DNA from 2 places in the Jutongia sp. genome. Region 2 is predicted to be linked to the other one. Evidence: predicted binding sites of a transcription regulator. Region 2 holds the regulator's gene; the other holds the start of a gene.
The links. Region 2 encodes HrcA, which represses chaperone genes, less so after heat shock. Its sites were predicted from a motif close to TGTTAGCACTCNNNNNNNNNGAGTGCTAACA; they were not measured.
Positions count from the first base shown of each region.

Region 1: the regulator HrcA is predicted to act here: its motif matches at 3,750-3,780, upstream of htpG (molecular chaperone HtpG).

Region 1 covers NZ_DBLXSO010000020.1:19,980-29,561, forward strand. The annotation lists gene ACZLMD_RS06530 (glycosyltransferase family 2 protein) at 1-1,709, shown strand, start outside; gene glf (UDP-galactopyranose mutase) at 1,781-2,872, shown strand; gene ACZLMD_RS06540 (Ig-like domain-containing protein) at 2,938-3,645, shown strand; gene htpG (molecular chaperone HtpG) at 3,850-5,934, shown strand; gene ACZLMD_RS06550 (efflux RND transporter permease subunit) at 6,187-8,301, shown strand; gene ACZLMD_RS06555 (hypothetical protein) at 8,330-9,582, shown strand, end outside.
Region 2 covers NZ_DBLXSO010000047.1:2,390-11,971, reverse strand. The annotation lists gene aspS (aspartate--tRNA(Asn) ligase) at 1-127, shown strand, start outside; gene gatC (Asp-tRNA(Asn)/Glu-tRNA(Gln) amidotransferase subunit GatC) at 160-450, shown strand; gene gatA (Asp-tRNA(Asn)/Glu-tRNA(Gln) amidotransferase subunit GatA) at 550-2,013, shown strand; gene gatB (Asp-tRNA(Asn)/Glu-tRNA(Gln) amidotransferase subunit GatB) at 2,030-3,460, shown strand; gene ACZLMD_RS10485 (PilZ domain-containing protein) at 3,480-3,860, shown strand; gene ACZLMD_RS10480 (flagellar hook-length control protein FliK) at 4,015-6,198, opposite strand; gene hrcA (heat-inducible transcriptional repressor HrcA) at 6,464-7,501, shown strand; gene grpE (nucleotide exchange factor GrpE) at 7,566-8,162, shown strand; gene dnaK (molecular chaperone DnaK) at 8,214-9,582, shown strand, end outside.

The sequences.
Region 1 (9,582 bases), on a different contig from region 2:
TGTTGGCAAAGGTTGGCAGATTCTGCCGGGATTACGGTGTCATTTATACTGCAAGAAAGGTACTTTACCGCACCTACATCAAATATTATCTGGGGGGCAGATACTGTCCGTTTGCAATATCGGAGGAGGAGCGAAATAAGCAGTCTGCCTGGGTGCCGGATAGAAAGGTAAAGATCAGCATTGTGGTACCGCTTTACAATACAAACGAGGAGTTTCTGGTGCAGATGCTGCAGTCTGTGATGGATCAGACCTATGCGGACTGGGAACTTTGTCTGGCAGATGCCAGTGATGATGAGGCATGCCGTGCGAGGATTGCAGAGCTTGTGCATAAGGCACAGGAAAAGGACGGGCGCATAAGCTATCAGAGACTTGCGTCCAACGAGGGAATTTCGGAGAATACCAACCGTGCGATCGAAATGAGCACAGGCGACTATATTGCGTTATTGGATCATGATGATCTTCTGCATCCGTCAGCACTTTACGATGTGATGCAGCAGATCAATTATCATCAGGGAGAGTTTGTGTATACGGATGAGCTTTCGTTCGACGGAACAACAAACCGTGTGCAGAATATCCACTTCAAACCGGATTTTTCGCCGGAAAGTTTTCGCAGCAACAATTACATCTGTCATTTTTCTGTATTTTCCAGACGCCTTCTGGAAAAGGTGGGAGGCTTCCGGAGTGAATTTGACGGAAGTCAGGATTATGATATGCTGCTTCGTCTGACGGATGAAGCGGACAATATCTGTCATGTATCAAGGGTTCGTTATTACTGGAGGATTCATGCCGGCTCTGTGGCATCCTCCTCTGCGGCAAAGCCGTATACGATAGATGCCGGGAAACGGGCCTTGGAGGAGCATCTTATGCGCCGCGGGATTGTCGGCAGAGTGCAGGCGGCAGAGGGCTATGGACCGTTTTACCGGGTACATTATGATGTGCCGCAGGATACAAAGGTGCTTGTAATGGCAGAGACGGAGCGGCTGGCGGAGAAGCTTAAAAAGGAGTTGTCCGGGCTTCCTTATGAGATTGAGATCCACCCGGTGGTGCAGCCGAGGTTTGATGTGGATGAAAAGCAGTTTGATGTAATCGTGATGGTGCGTGCCGGATACCGCCCGGATCAGCCGGACGGGGCATGGCTGACGGAGCTTTTGTCCTGCCTTGTGCCAAGGGAGAATATGGTCGCAGCGCCGGTTGTCTATGACGGTCGGGGAAGGATCTTTCATGCGGGCTATGGTTATCGTCCGGACCGTCCGGAACAGATCATGAGCCTGTACCGGGGCGTGCCGGGAAAGGATCCCTCCTATATGTACCGCCTTGCATTCAGGCAGAATGTTTCTCTGGTGGGAGGTGCGGTGCTTGCTGTCCGGGAAGAGGTATACAGTGACTGGGTGGAGGAAAATCTGGAGGTGGGAACCAAGAAATGGAACGGCTGGGGTGCCTTTTCAGATCAGACCTGGTTTTCTTTTTGCCTCAAGGCGAAAAAGCGCTGGGGAGACTGCGTATATACGCCGTATGTATCCTTTACGAAGCTGCAGGGGCTGACCTGGCGCCAGAAGCAGAGATGCTCAAAGGCGAGTCAGGAGCACTGGCATCTGTTTTTTGCGATGTGGGATCGCATGCTGAAGAAGGAAGACCCGCATGGCAATCCGGGCATGAATATTTTTGGAAAATATTATTTTTTGGGTAAGAGCAATACTTTACTTTTATAATTTAGTGCGTTATGATAATAGATGCGGTTAAGACCGGCAGAAAAGCCGGAACCGTCACACAGGAGGGAAATATGAAGTATGATTATTTGATCGTGGGCGCAGGTCTGTTTGGCGCGGTGTTTGCGAGAGAGATGACGGATCAGGGAAAGAAATGTCTTGTCATTGAGAAGAGAGATCATATTGCAGGCAACATTTATACCGAAGAGGTCGATGGGATTCATGTTCATCGTTATGGTGCACACATTTTCCACACTTCTGACAAAAAGATCTGGCAATATGTAAACCGGTACACGGAATTTAATCAGTATATTAATTCACCGGTTGCTGTTTACGGGGACGAGCTTTACAATCTTCCGTTTAATATGAACACGTTTAGTAAGATGTGGGGGATTAAGACACCGGCGGAAGCAAAGGCGATCATTGATAAACAGATCATGGATGCCGGGATCGGTGAACCTGCAAATCTTGAGGAGCAGGCGATCCGTCTGGTGGGAACGGATGTGTATGAGAAGCTGATCAAGGGGTATACCCAGAAGCAGTGGGGCAGGAAATGTACGGAGCTTCCGGCATTTATCATAAAGAGACTGCCGCTGCGTTTTACCTACGATAATAATTATTTCAATGACCGTTATCAGGGAATCCCGATAGATGGCTATACGAAGATGGTAGAACGCCTTCTGGATGGAATCGAGGTACGGTGCAATACGGACTATTTTAAGGTTCGTGAACAGATTGAAGCGGATACAACGGTGTATACAGGACCGATTGATGAATATTTTGGATACAGTCTGGGACATTTGCAGTATCGTTCTCTGCGGTTTGAAACAGAGAAGTTAGACTGTGAGAATTACCAGGGGAATGCCGTGGTGAATTATACGGCGGCGGATGTGCCATACACGCGTATTATCGAGCATAAGCATTTCACGTTTGGCACACAGCCGGTGACGGTGATCACCAGAGAGTATTCTTCCGAATGGAAGCCGGGCGAGGAACCATATTATCCGGTCAACGATTCCAGAAATACGGAGTTGTATCAGCAGTATCATGCACTGGCAGAGAAGGAGAGCGGTCTGATCTTTGGGGGAAGATTGGGACAATATCAGTATTTTGATATGGACAAGGTGATCGCATCTGCTCTGGCATGTGCAGCGTCACAGAAGTAACAAGGGGAACTGTGACAGGAGAATGGATTAAATGGGGCGATGGCGGATAGAAATGGAGGAATAATATGAGATCCGTTATGAAGCGAATGATGGTAATTGTAATGATCGTGGCAGTTCTTACTGCACAGATGCCGGGGAAAGCAGCTGCGGCAGCAAAGCCGATCATGATGTCGTTGAACTACAGCACAGTTCTGGTGAAAGTGCATGGGAAACAGACACTGGGTGTTTCATCGATTGCGCCAAATGGAGCAAGTAAGGCGGTGAAGTATGAGATCGCCAACCGAAAGGTCGCAACCGTATCCAAAAAGGGTGTGGTCAAAGGAAAGAAAATAGGAGTAACAACAATTCGTGTTACTTCAAAGAAAAACAAAAAACTTAGAAAGTTGGTCAAGGTTATTGTAGCAGACAAGGTTCCGACAAAGGTAAAGATGTCTTCTTCATTGAAGATGAGGGTTGCACAGAAAAAGACCTTAAAGGCATCGGTCAGTCCTGCAAAGATGTTGAAAGTATATAAGAAGGGATCCTGGATAAGTACAGATACAGAGACGGTGTCCGTATCCTCGAAGGGAGTTCTTACTGCACACAGGGAAGGAACAGTTTCCGTTATATTTACAACATTGAATGGAAAACGTGCAGTCTGTCAGGTGACAGTGATGGCCGATCAGGCAGCTGCGGCTACAGCTACAGCTGTTCCGGCAGCAGTGAATACGCCGGTACCGGCACAGCCTTCTTCCGGTGCAGCAGTGACAAGCGCCGGTGCAGTAACACGGTAGACACAGAAGAATATCAGATACATAATTTAGCACTCTTTATGAAAGAGTGCTAAATTTTTCTTGACAATTATTTTATTTCGTACTAAGATATCTACCAGAATGATTGTTAGCAGTCGATAAGAGTGATTGCTAATTGACAAAATGGCAGATTTTTTTGCATTTCAGACAGAATGCATATAAAGGAAGAAACAGGAGGTTGTAATTATGCAGATGGAAAAAGGCAGTTTATCAATTGAATCAGAGAATATGTTCCCGATCATTAAGAAATGGTTATATTCGGATCATGATATTTTTGTTCGCGAGCTGGTGTCCAACGGCTGTGATGCGATCACGAAGTTAAAGAAGCTGGAGGTTATGGGAGAGTATGATTTCCCGGAGGACTATAAGGCGAGCATTCAGGTTGAGGTAAGCCCGGAGCATAAGACATTGTCATTTACCGATACCGGTATCGGCATGACGGAGGCTGAGGTTAAGGAGTATATCAATCAGGTTGCATTTTCCGGTGCGACGGATTTCCTGGAGAAATATAAGGACAAGACAAATGAGGATCAGATCATCGGTCATTTTGGTCTTGGTTTTTATTCCGCATTTATGGTTGCAGACAAGGTAACAATCGATACCCTTTCCTGGCAGAAGGATGCGGTTCCGGTTCACTGGGAGTCCGAGGGCGGCATCAATTTCGAAATGTTTGACGGAGATAAGAAGGAAGTCGGAACGAAGATCACACTGTATCTGTCCGAGGACAGTGTAGAGTTTGCAAATGAGTACCGTATCAAGGAGATCATTGAGAAATACTGCTCCTTCATGCCGGTGAATATTTATCTTTCCAAGGAAGGAGCCGAGCAGGAGTACGAGACGATCGACGCAGCAGATATCCGTGAGGATGATGTCGTTGTTGAGAAGTTTACCGAGGAGGCAAAGACCGAGGAGAAGGAGAATGAAAACGGCGAGAAAGAGACCGTTGAGATCTCACCGGCTAAGGAAAAGGCAAAGATCAACAAGCGTCCGGTATCCTTAAGTGATACGACACCTCTGTGGATGAAGCATCCGAATGAGTGTACCGATGAGGAGTACAAGAGTTTCTACCGTAAGGTATTTAATGATTACAAGGAGCCTTTATTCTGGATTCATCTGAACATGGATTATCCATTTAATCTGAAGGGCATTTTATACTTCCCGAAGGTAAATACACAGTATGATAATCTTGAGGGAGTGATCAAGCTCTATAATAACCAGGTATTTATCGCCGATAATATCAAAGAAGTTATTCCGGAGTTTCTGATGCTGTTAAAGGGTGTGATCGATTGTCCGGATCTGCCACTGAATGTATCACGAAGCGCACTGCAGAACGATGGCTTTGTTAAGAAGATTTCTGACTACATTACCAAGAAGGTTGCGGACAAGCTGTCCGGTATGTACAAGGTTGACCGCGAGAATTACGAGAAATACTGGGATGATATCAGTCCATTCATCAAGTTTGGCTGCCTGAAGGATCAGAAATTCCAGGAGAAGATGAAGGATTTTATCATCTTTAAGAATCTGGACGATAAGTTCATTACCCTGCCGGAGTATGTGGAGAATGTCAAGGGCAATGATGAGGAGCAGCCGGAGGTTGTGGATGCTGAGGATGTCGCAAAGGAGGAAGCCGGCGAGGAGACCGAGACGAAGGAAGAGGAGCCGACGACCGTTTACTATGTGACGGATGTACAGCAGCAGAGTCAGTATATCAATCTGTTCAGGGAGCAGGGAATGGATGCTCTGATCCTTGCGCATACGATTGACCAGCCATTCATCACACAGTTAGAGCAGAGTGAGGATGTCAAGGTACACTTCCAGAGAATTGATTCCGATATTTCCGATTCCATGAAGGAAGAAGGCGATGAGGAGACATTAAAGAAGCAGACAGAGACACTCAGTGATGTCTTCAAGAAAGCGCTCGGCAAGGATCAGCTTGAGGTGCAGGTCCAGAATCTGAAGAATGAGAATATCTCTTCTATGATCACGTTGTCCGAGGAGACACGCCGTATGCAGGATATGATGAAGATGTACAGCGCAGGCGGCATGGGCATGGATATGAGCATGTTTGGCGGCGGAGAGACTCTGATCTTAAATGCCAACAACGCTCTGGTCAAGTATATCCTTGAGCATACAGAGGGAGAGCATGTCGATATGTTCTGCAAGCAGCTTTATGATCTGGCAATGCTTGCCAATAAGCCGCTTCCTGCAGAGGAGATGACGGATTTTGTTGCACGCAGCAATGAGATCATGCTTCTTCTGACACAGGAGTAATATAATGTCCGGTGCAGACCGGATATGCATAAATTGTACCAAGAAGCCGGTGTTTTGGGGCATCCCAGAGCATCCGGCTTCTTTTGTTGAAAATATGCACAAAGGATTGCGGGATAAGTGATAAATAATTGACATTTTTTTGTTAATAAGAATATTGACCAATGGTCATTTTTGTGATATAGTACCCTTTAGATTAAAGAAAATGACTACCGGTCATTTTTTGAAAAATGAAAAGAGAAAGGAAGGAAAGTCATGAAGAAACTTGCAGAATTTATCACCAAGCATAAAAATATCATTATTTTGCTTGCTGTGATCCTGCTGATTCCAAGTGGGATCGGTTATGTTTCTACGAGAGTGAATTATGATATTCTGAGTTATCTCCCGGACAGTCTTGAGACGGTTAAGGGACAGGATGTCATGGTAGATGAGTTTGGTATGGGTGCCTTTTCCATGATCGTTGTGGAGGATATGTCGATGAAGGATGCGGCAGCCCTGGAGAAGAAGATCGAGGCGATCGATCATGTGGAGGATGTCCTCTGGTATGACGATGCACTGGATATCTCCGTGCCGACCAAGATGATGCCGGATAAGCTTCGGAAGGCATTTTTTAACGGAGATGCGACGATGATGATCGCGCTCTTTGATAATACGACGTCGGCGGATGATACGATGGATGCGATCGCCAATATCCGTAAGACGGTTGGAAAGAGTGCATTTGCCGCCGGTATGTCCGGTGTCGTTACCGACATCAAGGATCTGGCGCTCAAGGAAATGCCGGTATACGTTATGATCGCAGCAGCTCTGGTGCTTGTGGTGCTGCTGATCACGATGGAGTCGTTTGTGACACCGTTAATTTTCCTGGCGACGATCGGTATGTCGATCGTGTATAACCTTGGAAGCAACTTTATGCTGGGTGAGATCTCGTACATCACACAGGCGTTGGCGGCGGTGCTTCAGCTGGCGGTCACGATGGATTATTCCATCTTCCTGCTGGAAAGCTATGAGGCGAACAAGGAGAGATTCCCTGACGATAACAAGCGTGCGATGAAGCATGCGATCACGAATACCTTCGTATCCGTATCGAGCAGCTCCCTGACAACGATCGCCGGATTCCTGGCACTTTGCTCCATGACCTTCCGTCTTGGTACGAATATCGGAATCGTTATGTCAAAGGGTGTTATCATCGGTGTGATCGCCTGTGTAACTGTTCTTCCGGCATTGATCCTCACTTTTGACAAGGCAATTGAGAAAACTTCTCATAAATCACTCTTGCCAAATCTGGACGGTCTGTCTAAGATAATTGTGAAGTATCACTGGGTAGCACTGGCACTGTTTGTTGTGCTGATCGCGCCTGCAGCTTATGGTAATGCCAACTACAAGATTTACTATAACATTGATTCGTCTCTTCCAAAGACGATCCCTAGTGCAATCGCCAATGATAAGCTTTCCGAAGAATTTGATATGAGTAATATGCATATCGTTCTGATGAAAAACGGCGACCTGTCCGCAAAGGACAAAAAGAACATGAGCAATAAGATCGAGGAGGTTGATGGAGTAAAATGGGTGATCGGTCTTAGTTCGCTGATCGGACCGAACATGCCGGAGAGCATGATCCCGGACAGCCTGCGGGATATCCTTCAGACGAAGGATTACGAGCTGATGTTTATCTGCTCGGATTACAAGTCGGCGACGGATGAGGTCAATGCGCAGATCGCGGATATCAATAAGATCGTAAAGAGCTATCAGAAGGGTGCCATGGTTATTGGTGAGGCACCGCTGATGAAGGATCTGCAGGATGTAACGGATGTCGATCTGAAAAATGTAAATACGATCTCCATCGCGGCGATCTTCTTGATTATCTTGATTACCTTTAAATCCATCTCAATTCCGATCATTCTCGTATCGGTTATTGAGTTTGCAATTGCCTGCAACATGTCCGTTCCGTATTACACGAATACATCGCTTGCGTTTGTAACGAGTATCGTTATCGGAACGATCCAGCTTGGTGCGACCGTCGATTATGCGATTCTGATGACGAGCCGTTATCACAAGGAAAGGATCAACGGAGCGACAAAAGCAGAGGCTGTTGGAATTGCCCACAGAACTTCGATCAAGTCCATTTTGACAAGTGGTTTCGGATTCTTCGCCGCAACCTTCGGTGTGAGTCTGTATTCACAGATAGATATGATCAAATCAATTGTAACCCTGCTTGCACGTGGTGCAGTGATCAGTATGATCGTTGTTATCTGCATCCTTCCTGCAATGCTCTGGCTGTTTGACGGAGTGATCGTGCGGACTTCTTGGGATATGCGCAAGGCAGGAATTGTTCAGCGAGACAAGGCAGCAAAGAAAGAAAAGTTATCGTAAAGAGGATTAGCAGAAAGGATGTATTGTTATGAGAAAGAATATGAAACGAATCTTAGCGTTAGGCTTAACAGGTCTTCTGACAGCAGGTCTTCTGACGGGCAGTGTGGAGTATGCCGGTCATACATTCGCAGTAGATGCCATGGCAGCAAGTGTGTCAAGCACAGAGAAGGTTAAGACAAGCGAGTCAGGCGGACTGGATAAGGAGGATGTATCCAAGCAGGAAACAGTATATGTCAATACAGATGCGGCAGGTCAGGTAAAGGATGTTGTAGTATCTGACTGGCTGAAAAACTCCGGCATTAACGGAACCGTAAAGGATGTATCTGATCTGACGGATATTGAGAATGTTAAGGGTGATGAGAAGTTCACACAGAGCGGTGATTCCCTGACATGGAATACCGGTGATAAGGATATTTATTATCAGGGTAAGACAGACAAGAATCTGCCGGTAAGCATGAATATTACTTATAAGCTGGATGGTAAGGAGACAGCACCGAAGGATCTGATCGGTAAGAGTGGTAAGGTCGAGATGACGATCAAGTATACAAACCACTCTAAGCAGACCGTTTCACTGGGGGGAAAGCAGACAGATATTTATACACCGTTTATGATGGTGACAGGAATGATCCTTCCGGTTGATAAGTTTGAAAATGTAACAATTGACAATGGTACACTCGTATCTGAGGGTGACAATGATGTTGTTGTTGCTTATGGATTCCCGGGTCTGGCAGAAAGTCTTGATCTGGATAACCTTGACTTTGGTGATGATATGGATATCGATACCTCAAAGATCAGTGACAAGATTACCGACACTGTTACGATCAAGGCGGATGTCAAGAATTTCGAGATGAATTCCACTTATACAGTAGCAACGAATCAGCTGTTCAATGAGCTTGATTTTGACAAGATTGATGATATGGACGATTTTACGGATAAGATTGATGATCTGACCGATGCTTCTTCTCAGCTTGTCAATGGAAGTAAGAAGCTTCATGAAGGTACGGAGAAGTTAAGTGACAGCTTTTCCGAATATGCAGATGCGGTTAAGACAGCCAAGGATGGCGTAGGTACACTTAAGGATGGTGCCGGTACATTAAAGACCGGTATCGTAAGTTATACAAAGGGAACCGATAAGCTGCTTAATGGCGTGACCACTTATGTAAAGGGTGCCAAGACACTTTCAAAGGGTGTGCAGGCGTATACGACAGGAACAAGCCAGCTGGTTGATGCAATTGGTCAGCTTCGTACCGCAACAAAGGATCTTCCGGCACAGTATGAGAA
Region 2 (9,582 bases):
GCATGGTATGCCGCCACACGGTGGACTTGGAATCGGTATGGAACGACTGACAATGCAGCTTCTGGGAGAGGAGAATGTCCGCGAGACAACACTCTTCCCAAGAGACTTAAGCCGTCTGGAGCCGTAGTATGAGCACAAATAGAAAGGCAGGATATAGATATGGCAAATGTAATATCTGATGAAACAATTGAGTACGTTGGTATTCTGGCAAAGCTGGAACTGAACAAGGAAGAGCAGGAGCGTGCCAAAAAGGATATGGGCGAAATGTTAGATTATATCGACAAGCTGAATGAGCTTGATACCACCGGTGTAGAGCCGATGTCGCATGTATTTCCGGTGAATAATGTATTCCGTGAGGATGTCGTAACAAACGGAGACGGACATGAGGCAACACTTGCAAATGCACCGGAAGTAAAAGAAAATGCATTTTTAGTTCCTAAAACCGTATAGTTTCACACAGCAGCTTTGTGCCGGTGGCGCAAAGCATGCGGTATTGCGATTGGACAGATGTTTTAAATGAAAGATCAACAGGAAAGGATTGGTGATTTAATGTCATTGATGCAGCTTACGGCTGTAGAGCTGGGCAAGAAGATAAAAGCAGGAGAGGTTTCTGTGGTTGAGGCGACAGAGGCTGCTCTTAATGCCATTGAGGCAAAGGAAGATAAAGTTAACAGCTTTGTGACAGTGGATCGTGAGGGTGCGCTGAAGCAGGCAAAGGAAGTACAGAAAAAGATCGATGCAGGAGAGCTTACCTCTCCGCTGGCAGGTGTACCGGTAGCGATCAAGGATAATATGTGTACCGAGGGTCTTCTGACTACCTGCAGCTCTAAGATTTTAGGAAACTTTGTACCGACATTTACATCCGAGGCAGTGCTTAATCTGCAGAAGGCAGGAGCCGTGATCCTTGGAAAGACAAATATGGACGAGTTTGCCATGGGAAGCACCACCGAGACATCTGCCTTCGGCGAGACAAAGAACCCATGGAACACCGAGCATGTACCGGGAGGATCTTCCGGTGGATCCTGTGCGGCTGTTGCAGCAGGAGAGTGCTTCTATGCACTTGGTTCCGATACGGGCGGATCCATCCGTCAGCCAAGCTCCTTCTGTGGTGTGACAGGTATTAAGCCGACCTACGGAACCGTTTCCCGTTACGGACTGATCGCTTACGGTTCTTCTCTGGATCAGATCGGACCGGTTGCAAAGGATGTGACCGACTGTGCAACGATCCTCGAGACGATCGCTTCCCATGATCTGAAGGATTCTACCTCTGTTGAACGCAAGGATACGGATTTTACCTCCGCTCTGGTGGATGATGTGAAGGGTATGAAGATCGGTATTCCGAAGGATTATTTCGGAGAGGGGCTTGATCCTGAGGTTAAGGAAGCCGTTCTTAACGCAGCAAAGAAGCTGGAGGAGAAGGGTGCCATCGTTGAGGAGTTTGAACTGAGTCTTGTAGAGTATGCGATCCCGGCATATTATGTTATCGCCTGTGCAGAGGCAAGCTCCAATCTAGAGCGTTTCGATGGTGTGAAGTACGGTTATCGTACCAAAGAGTATGAGGGACTTCACAACATGTACAAAAAGACACGTTCCGAGGGCTTTGGCGCAGAGGTGAAGCGTCGTATCATGCTTGGTTCCTTCGTATTAAGCTCCGGTTATTATGATGCTTATTATCTGAAGGCTCTTCGTACAAAGGCACTGATCAAGAAAGCTTTTGACAAGGCGTTTGAGAAGTACGATATGATCCTTGGACCGGCAGCACCGACAACGGCACCAAAGCTTGGTGAGAGTCTCAGTGATCCGATCAAGATGTATCTGGGCGATATTTATACCATTTCTGTCAATCTTGCAGGCCTTCCCGGTATTTCTGTTCCTTGCGGCGTTGACTCAAAGGGACTTCCGATCGGTTTACAGCTGATCGGTGACTGCTTCCAGGAGAAGAAGATCATACAGGCTGCATATGCATACGAGCAGACAAGAGAGCCGGCATTTAGCCCGCTTCTGGCAGAATAGAAAGGAGACCGGAAAGATGAAACAATATGAGACTGTGATAGGACTTGAGGTCCATGTCGAGCTTGCGACAAAAACAAAGATTTTCTGCGGCTGTTCTACCGAGTTTGGAGGAGCACCGAATACTCATACATGCCCGGTTTGTACCGGTATGCCCGGTTCTCTGCCAGTTTTAAATAAGCAGGTGGTAGAGTATGCGATTGCGGTTGGTCTTGCCACAAACTGCAGTATTACCCAGTATTGTAAATTTGACCGGAAGAATTATTTCTATCCGGATAATCCACAGAACTATCAGATTTCCCAGCTGTATTTGCCAATCTGCCGCAACGGCGGCATTGAGATCGAGACGGCTGCCGGCAAGAAGACTGTCGGAATCCATGAGATCCATATGGAGGAGGATGCCGGTAAGCTGGTGCATGATGACTGGACAGGCAGCTCTATGGTTGATTACAACCGTTCCGGTGTGCCTTTGATCGAGATCGTATCCGAGCCGGATATGCGTTCTGCTGACGAGGTAATTGCTTATCTGGAGAAGCTTCGTATGATCATTCAGTATCTTGGCGCTTCTGACTGTAAGCTTCAGGAGGGTTCCATGCGTGCCGATGTCAACCTTTCCGTCAGAGAGGTTGGAGCGACAGAATTCGGAACACGTACCGAGATGAAGAACTTGAACTCTTTCAAAGCAATCTCTCATGCTATCGAGGGTGAGAGAGCACGTCAGATCGAGCTTCTGGAGGAAGGCCGTCAGGTTATTCAGGAGACAAGAAGATGGGATGACAATAAGGAGTCTTCTTATGCGATGCGTTCCAAGGAGGATGCACAGGATTACCGTTATTTCCCGGAGCCGGATCTTGTTCCGATCGTGATCAGCGACGAGTGGTTAAAGGAAGTAAAGGACAGACAGCCGGAGCTTCGCTCTGAAAAGCTGGAGCGTTACAAAAAGGAATATGACATTCCTGAGTATGATGCAGAGATCATCACAGGAACCAAGAAGATGGCAGACATCTTTGAGGCTACGACAGCAATCTGCAATAAGCCAAAGAAGGTTTCCAACTGGTTGATGGTAGAGACGATGCGCCTTCTGAAGGAGAACGAGATGGAGGCAGAGGATATTTCCTTCGCACCGGAGAATCTCGCAAAGCTGATCGAGCTGGCAGATGCCGGAGAGATCAACAGCTCTGTGGCAAAGGAAGTGTTCGAGGAGGTCTTTAAGAATAATGTTGATCCGGAGAAGTATGTTGAGGAGAAGGGCTTGAAGACCGTATCCGATGATGGTGCTCTTCGTGAGGTGATCGAGAAGGTCGTTGCGGACAATCCAAAGTCCGTTGAGGATTACAACAGCGGTAAGAAGAAAGCGATCGGCTTCCTGGTTGGTCAGACTATGAAGGCTATGCAGGGGAAGGCTGATCCTGGAATGGTCAATAAGATTCTGAAGGAAGTTTTGGGCTAAATAGGAAATGGGGTGCAGCATGACGGAACAGAGAAGAAATATCCGGATCCCGGTGAAGATGAATCTGGAGGTTTCCGATATCTTCAAACAGGATAATGTAAAGGTCAGTAATATCAATGCACCGATCGAGGTCATTGATATCTGCCGTGACGGCATTGGCTTTGTCACCAAAAGTGTTTTGCCAATCGGGTTTTATTTCAATTCCCGGCTGGAATTTCATAGCAGCCAGAATGCGATCAACTGTGTGATCCAGATCATCCGCCAGAGTAAGAGTGAGGACGGTCTGTATCATTATGGATGTACATTTACCGGGATGCCTGCTGTATTTGACTACATCTTCGAGGAGATGGAGGAGGAATATAAACGGGCTGAGGCGCAGGAAAATGTTGCGGCAGAATAATAAAGAACAGATCAAAGAGGAATATTCGCGTTGTGGAATATTTTTGTGATAGTTTGAAAAAAGACGGTACTCAGGAAACGGGTACCGCCTTTTTGATAACGGATAGAAAAGGCACAAGAGTAGTGTATAAGGGCAAAGAACTGCTTTTAATCTTTTATGCCCGGATATCAAAGGAGAACCGTTTCATTTCATGGGATGCAGACGGTGTTACCTTTGCGTTGAGAAAATCCTGAACCGGCGTTTCCGACTGTGTAAGAGGCTGTACCTGAACCTGACAGGTATAGCCTTTTTCAGTGAGAGAATCGGTCAGAAGATGTGTATTGCGTTCGATCAGGCGAAGGGAATCCTCCTTTTCCAGATGAAAATCAGCCTTGATATTCTGATGATCCTTTTCCAGACGGACATTGACGGTACCGAGGTGATCCATTTCCAGATGAAGCATCAGACTCAGCTTTTGCGGATTCTGCTTCATTTTATCCTTTTTGGTATAGACGTAGAGATCTCCGTGCGCGTTCTGGTTCTGCAGCTTCAGAGGAAGCTGCATATAGGCAAATGCCTGGTTTAAGGACTTCATAAAGTCAATGTTGCCCTGCATATCATGAGCCTGACCGGAAAGCTGCCCGGAATCGCTGCCGGAAAGCGTGGTATTGATCAGCGTCTCAAAGGAGTTCATTTTCTGCTCCATAGACTGATAGAACGAGTCCGGCTCGTTTGTTTTGGCAAGCCGGTGCGGGGAGATCGTAAAGCTGTCAAGCAGCACATTTTGAAACAGTGTCCGGAATGCTTCGGTCTGAAACAGATTCTGTGTCAGGGCGCTGTCGGAATGTGCGATACTGTTTTTGATCGCAGCAAGTGTATCTGTGGCAGAGATGTCACCGGATAAAACGCGGTCAGTGATCCCGGAATCAACACCCATACCATGCAGATAACGGGCAAGCTCAGAGCGCATTTCGGGAGTAAGCTGCAGGAAAAGCTGGCTGTTTTGTCTGCCAAAGGATGTGACACCGGAAAGGAGCGTGTCGATAACGGCAGGGGTATGAGTGATATTGGCAGAACCCTCGTGCGGGGCGGCTAACATCTCATTGATATTCTGGAAAGACGACCTGGCGGCATCGGACAGGTTATGAAACAGGCGTCCGGCAAAGGAACGTGCGGATACGGAATCGGCGGAGGCTTCTGCAGCGTTGCTGTTTGCTGCATCGGAGGAAGCGTCCGGTAAAATGGCATCTGTTTCTGTGCTTTCCGCGATTTTTCCGGAAAGAACGCTTTCTAATGTGGTTAATTCCCCGGACAGGGAAGAAGCCGGCTGCGGATTTAATAATTGAAGGATCTCGTCAGATTTTGCCTGCAGTTCGGCGGCAGGACAATGTTCCGAAAGAACAATCGTCTGTCCTGTAATCGCCTTCTGGATCAGCAGAGCCGCCTCCTTGCCGGTCATGGTGCCTGATTGAAAAGCAGCCAGTTGTTCGTCGGTCATCGGTGTTTCTGAAAGCATTGTCTTTAAGGAAGAAAGATCAGCCTCCGACAGATCCGCGATCGTCGGGAGCGCGGAAGCGGTGTCTGCGTTCGTGCGACCGGCTGCAGCGGAATCATCGTCTGCAAGTGCAATACTTAAAAGCTTCTCGCCAAACATCGCAACAATGTTGGACGGACCGTTTCCGGCAAGAGTCTCTAAAAGCTCCGGAATCTGGTTGGAGAAGGTTTCTACACGGGCAAGAAGCGAGTGCGTGCCGTTACGATACGCACTGAACTGTGCCACGCTGTCTGCGGTAACCTGGTATTGCTTGCGGTTCATCAGACAGAGCGTTTCCATGTCATCCGTACCAAGATCATATGCCTGTTGCATCAGCTGCTGGATCGATTGTTTGTTGATCGGCATCAGATTGTCCATCAGTGCCTTGACGGCAGACTGGTTGCGCTCTGTGGCCGGAAGAGATGCCTCCTCCAGAGCCTTGTTGATCAGCGTCAGCTCTGTCTCTGTGTAGCTGTTTGGAATCGCATCCAGCATAACGCCGGAGGGAGAGACGGAAGATAGGCGGAAGGCGGCAGTCTGCCCGATGGAAAGGGAAGAACTGTCCGCAATCTGCCCCTTGATCAGCGTATTATTTTCCAATGTAATGGTGATCTCATTGTTGCGCAGGTCGGAAATCTCCCCACGGATCACATCGCCCTGGCGGATCTGGTTCATGCCGCTTCTTGCAACACCGTAGCTGCTCATCTGTCCGACGGAGCGGCCTGCCTGTCCCGGATTATTGCGGGCAGCAGCCTGGTTTCCGGTCATAGTCAAATTATTTCCTCTGTTGCCTGTATTAGTCGATGTGATGATAGGATCTGCCATAATGTATTCCAAACCTTTCTATAAATAGATCGTGATTCTTTCTATAATAAATGCACCGGATTGTTGTATGATCTCGGTGATCCGGCAAACATCTTTGTGTCATTATTATATATGGTATTTCGGCTGTTTTGCAAGAAACATGAAAAAAACTGAAAAAATTAGCAAAAATATCTTGACAATAAAAAATGATAGTGCTATCTTACTAATTAGATGTTAGCACTCCACCTCAAAGAGTGCTAACAAATAAAGACAAGGGAGTGATAGTTTGGAGCTGGATGAAAGAAAGCTTAAAATACTTCAGGCGATTATCCGGACATATTTAGAGACGGGTGAGCCGGTAGGATCCAGAACGATTTCCAAGTACTCTGATCTGAATCTCAGTTCCGCTACCATCCGAAATGAGATGTCTGATCTGGAGGAGATGGGATACATTTTACAGCCGCATACCTCGGCAGGACGTATTCCTTCCGATAAGGGTTACCGTCTTTACGTTGACACGATGTTGGACGACAAGGCACAGGAAGTGCATGACATGAAAGCGGAGCTTACAGAGAAGGCCGGTAAGATCGATGATCTTCTCAAGCGGGTTGCGAAGCTTCTGGCGGTCAATACGAATTACGCCACGATGGTTTCGGGACCGCGGTACGCCTCCAAGAAGGTCAAGTTCATTCAGCTTACGCTGGTGGATGAGAGAAGCCTTCTTGTCGTGATCGTTTTGGACAACAACGTAGTCAAGAACAAAATGATCCATATGGAGGATTCCATGGATCAGGAGACATTGCTTCGGTTAAACTTCATTATGAATACAACCTTAAATGGTCTGGATGTCATGGATATGAATCTTGCCGTGATACAGAAGATCAAGGAACAGATGGGAGCACACAACAGTGTGATCGATTCGGTTCTTGAGATTATCGGCAGTGCTTTGACGGAGGATGAGGATCTGGAGATCTACACAAGTGGAGCAACAAATATTCTGAAGTATCCGGAACTTGCAGACAAGTCCAATGCAGCACAGATCTTAAGTGCATTTGAGGAGAAGAAGGACTTAAACGAATGGATCGAACAGGAGCCGGTCGGACAGAACGATGATAACCACGCCATACAGGTTTACATCGGCGGTGAGACGCAGGTTGAGTCCATGAAGGATTGTTCGCTGGTAACAGCGACCTACCGGATTGACGATGGTGTTTACGGCAAGGTCGGGATCGTAGGTCCGAAGCGAATGGATTATGACAAGGTAGTTGCTACACTGCAGTCCATGATGGAGCAGTTAGATGACATATTTAAAGACAAAAAGTAAGTCACAGAGGATGGCTTAAGAGAGGTGGTAGAAGGTGAGTCAGGAGAAAGAAACAAATCAGGACATGACAGAAGAGACAACGACAGAGAACACAGAGGAAACAACAAAGGACAGTGAGGTGACAGCAGAGACTGCCGGTGAGGCAGAAGAGAAGGAAGCTGTGGCTGAAGATAAAGAAGCCGTTGGCGAAGAGAAGAAATCACTCTTTGGCAAGAAGAAAAGTTCCAAGCTGGAGGAAAAGATCGCTGAGTTAGAGGATGCAAGAATGCGTCAGCTTGCCGAGTTCGAGAACTTCCGGAAGCGCTCCGAAAAAGAAAAGAGCCAGATGTTTGAGATCGGTGCAAAGTCAGTGGTTGAAAAGATCCTTCCGGTCATTGATAACTTTGAAAGAGGTCTTGCTTCCATGCCGGAGGAGGAAAAGGGAAAGCCATTTGCAGACGGTATCGAGCTTGTTTACAAGCAGATGCTCGGAGCACTGGATGAGATCGGAGTCAAGCCGATCGAGGCAGTGGGACAGGAATTTGATCCGAATTTCCATAATGCGGTTATGACCGTCGAGTCAGAGGATATGGAAAGCGGAACGGTGGCAGAGGAATTGCAGAAGGGATATATGTATCAGGATTCTGTCGTACGCCACAGTATGGTAAAGGTAGTCAGTTAATTTAAGATAGAGCAATGAAAGAAGAATTATAGAGAAAGAGAGGACAAAACAATGGGAAAGATTATTGGTATTGACTTAGGAACAACAAACTCATGCGTCGCTGTTATGGAAGGTGGAAAACCGGTTGTCGTAACAAATACAGAGGGCGCACGTACAACACCATCTGTTGTAGCATTTTCAAAATCCGGTGAGAGACTTGTCGGTGAGCCGGCAAAGCGTCAGGCAGTAACAAACGCTGACAAGACAATCTCTTCTATCAAGAGACATATGGGTACCGATTACCGCGTTGCAATCGATGATAAGAAGTATTCTCCACAGGAGATTTCCGCAATGATCCTTCAGAAGCTGAAGGCAGATGCAGAGAATTATCTCGGTGAGAAGGTTACAGAGGCTGTTATTACAGTTCCTGCATACTTCAACGATGCACAGCGTCAGGCAACAAAGGATGCCGGTAAGATCGCAGGTCTTGATGTAAAGCGTATCATCAACGAGCCAACTGCAGCAGCGCTTGCATATGGTCTTGATAACGAGAAAGAGCAGAAGATCATGGTTTATGACCTTGGTGGTGGTACTTTCGATGTATCTATTATCGAGATTGGTGACGGTGTCATCGAGGTTCTTGCAACATCCGGAGATAATCACCTCGGTGGTGATGATTTCGATCAGAAGATCACAGATTACATGATCGCAGAATTCAAGAAGGAAAACGGTGTTGATCTGTCTCAGGATAAGATGGCACTTCAGAGATTAAAGGAAGCAGCAGAGAAGGCAAAGAAGGAGCTTTCTTCTGCAACAACAACCAACATTAACCTGCCATTCATCAGCATGAATGACAATGGACCGCTTCATTTCGATATGAACCTGTCCAGAGCAAAGTTTGATGAGCTGACACATGATCTGGTTGAGAGAACAGCAACTCCTGTAACAAATGCACTCCGTGATGCAGGAATTACGGCTTCAGAGCTTGGAAAGGTTCTTCTGGTCGGTGGTTCTACACGTATCCCGGCTGTACAGGATAAGGTACAGCAGATGACCGGTCATGAGCCAAGCAAGTCCTTAAATCCGGATGAGTGCGTTGCACTCGGAGCTTCCGTACAGGGTGGTAAGCTTGCCGGTGATGCAGGTGCCGGTGATATCCTTCTTCTGGATGTTACTCCACTTTCCCTGTCTATCGAGACAATGGGTGGTATCGCTACAAAGCTGATCGAGAGAAATACAACGATCCCTACCAAGAAGAGCCAGATCTTCTCTACCGCAGCAGATAATCAGAGTGCAGTAGATATCAACGTTCTTCAGGGTGAGCGTCAGTTTGCGAAGGATAACAAGTCACTTGGACAGTTCCGTCTGGATGGTATCCCTCCGGCACGTCGTGGTGTTCCACAGATCGAGGTTACCTTTGATATCGATGCAAACGGTATCG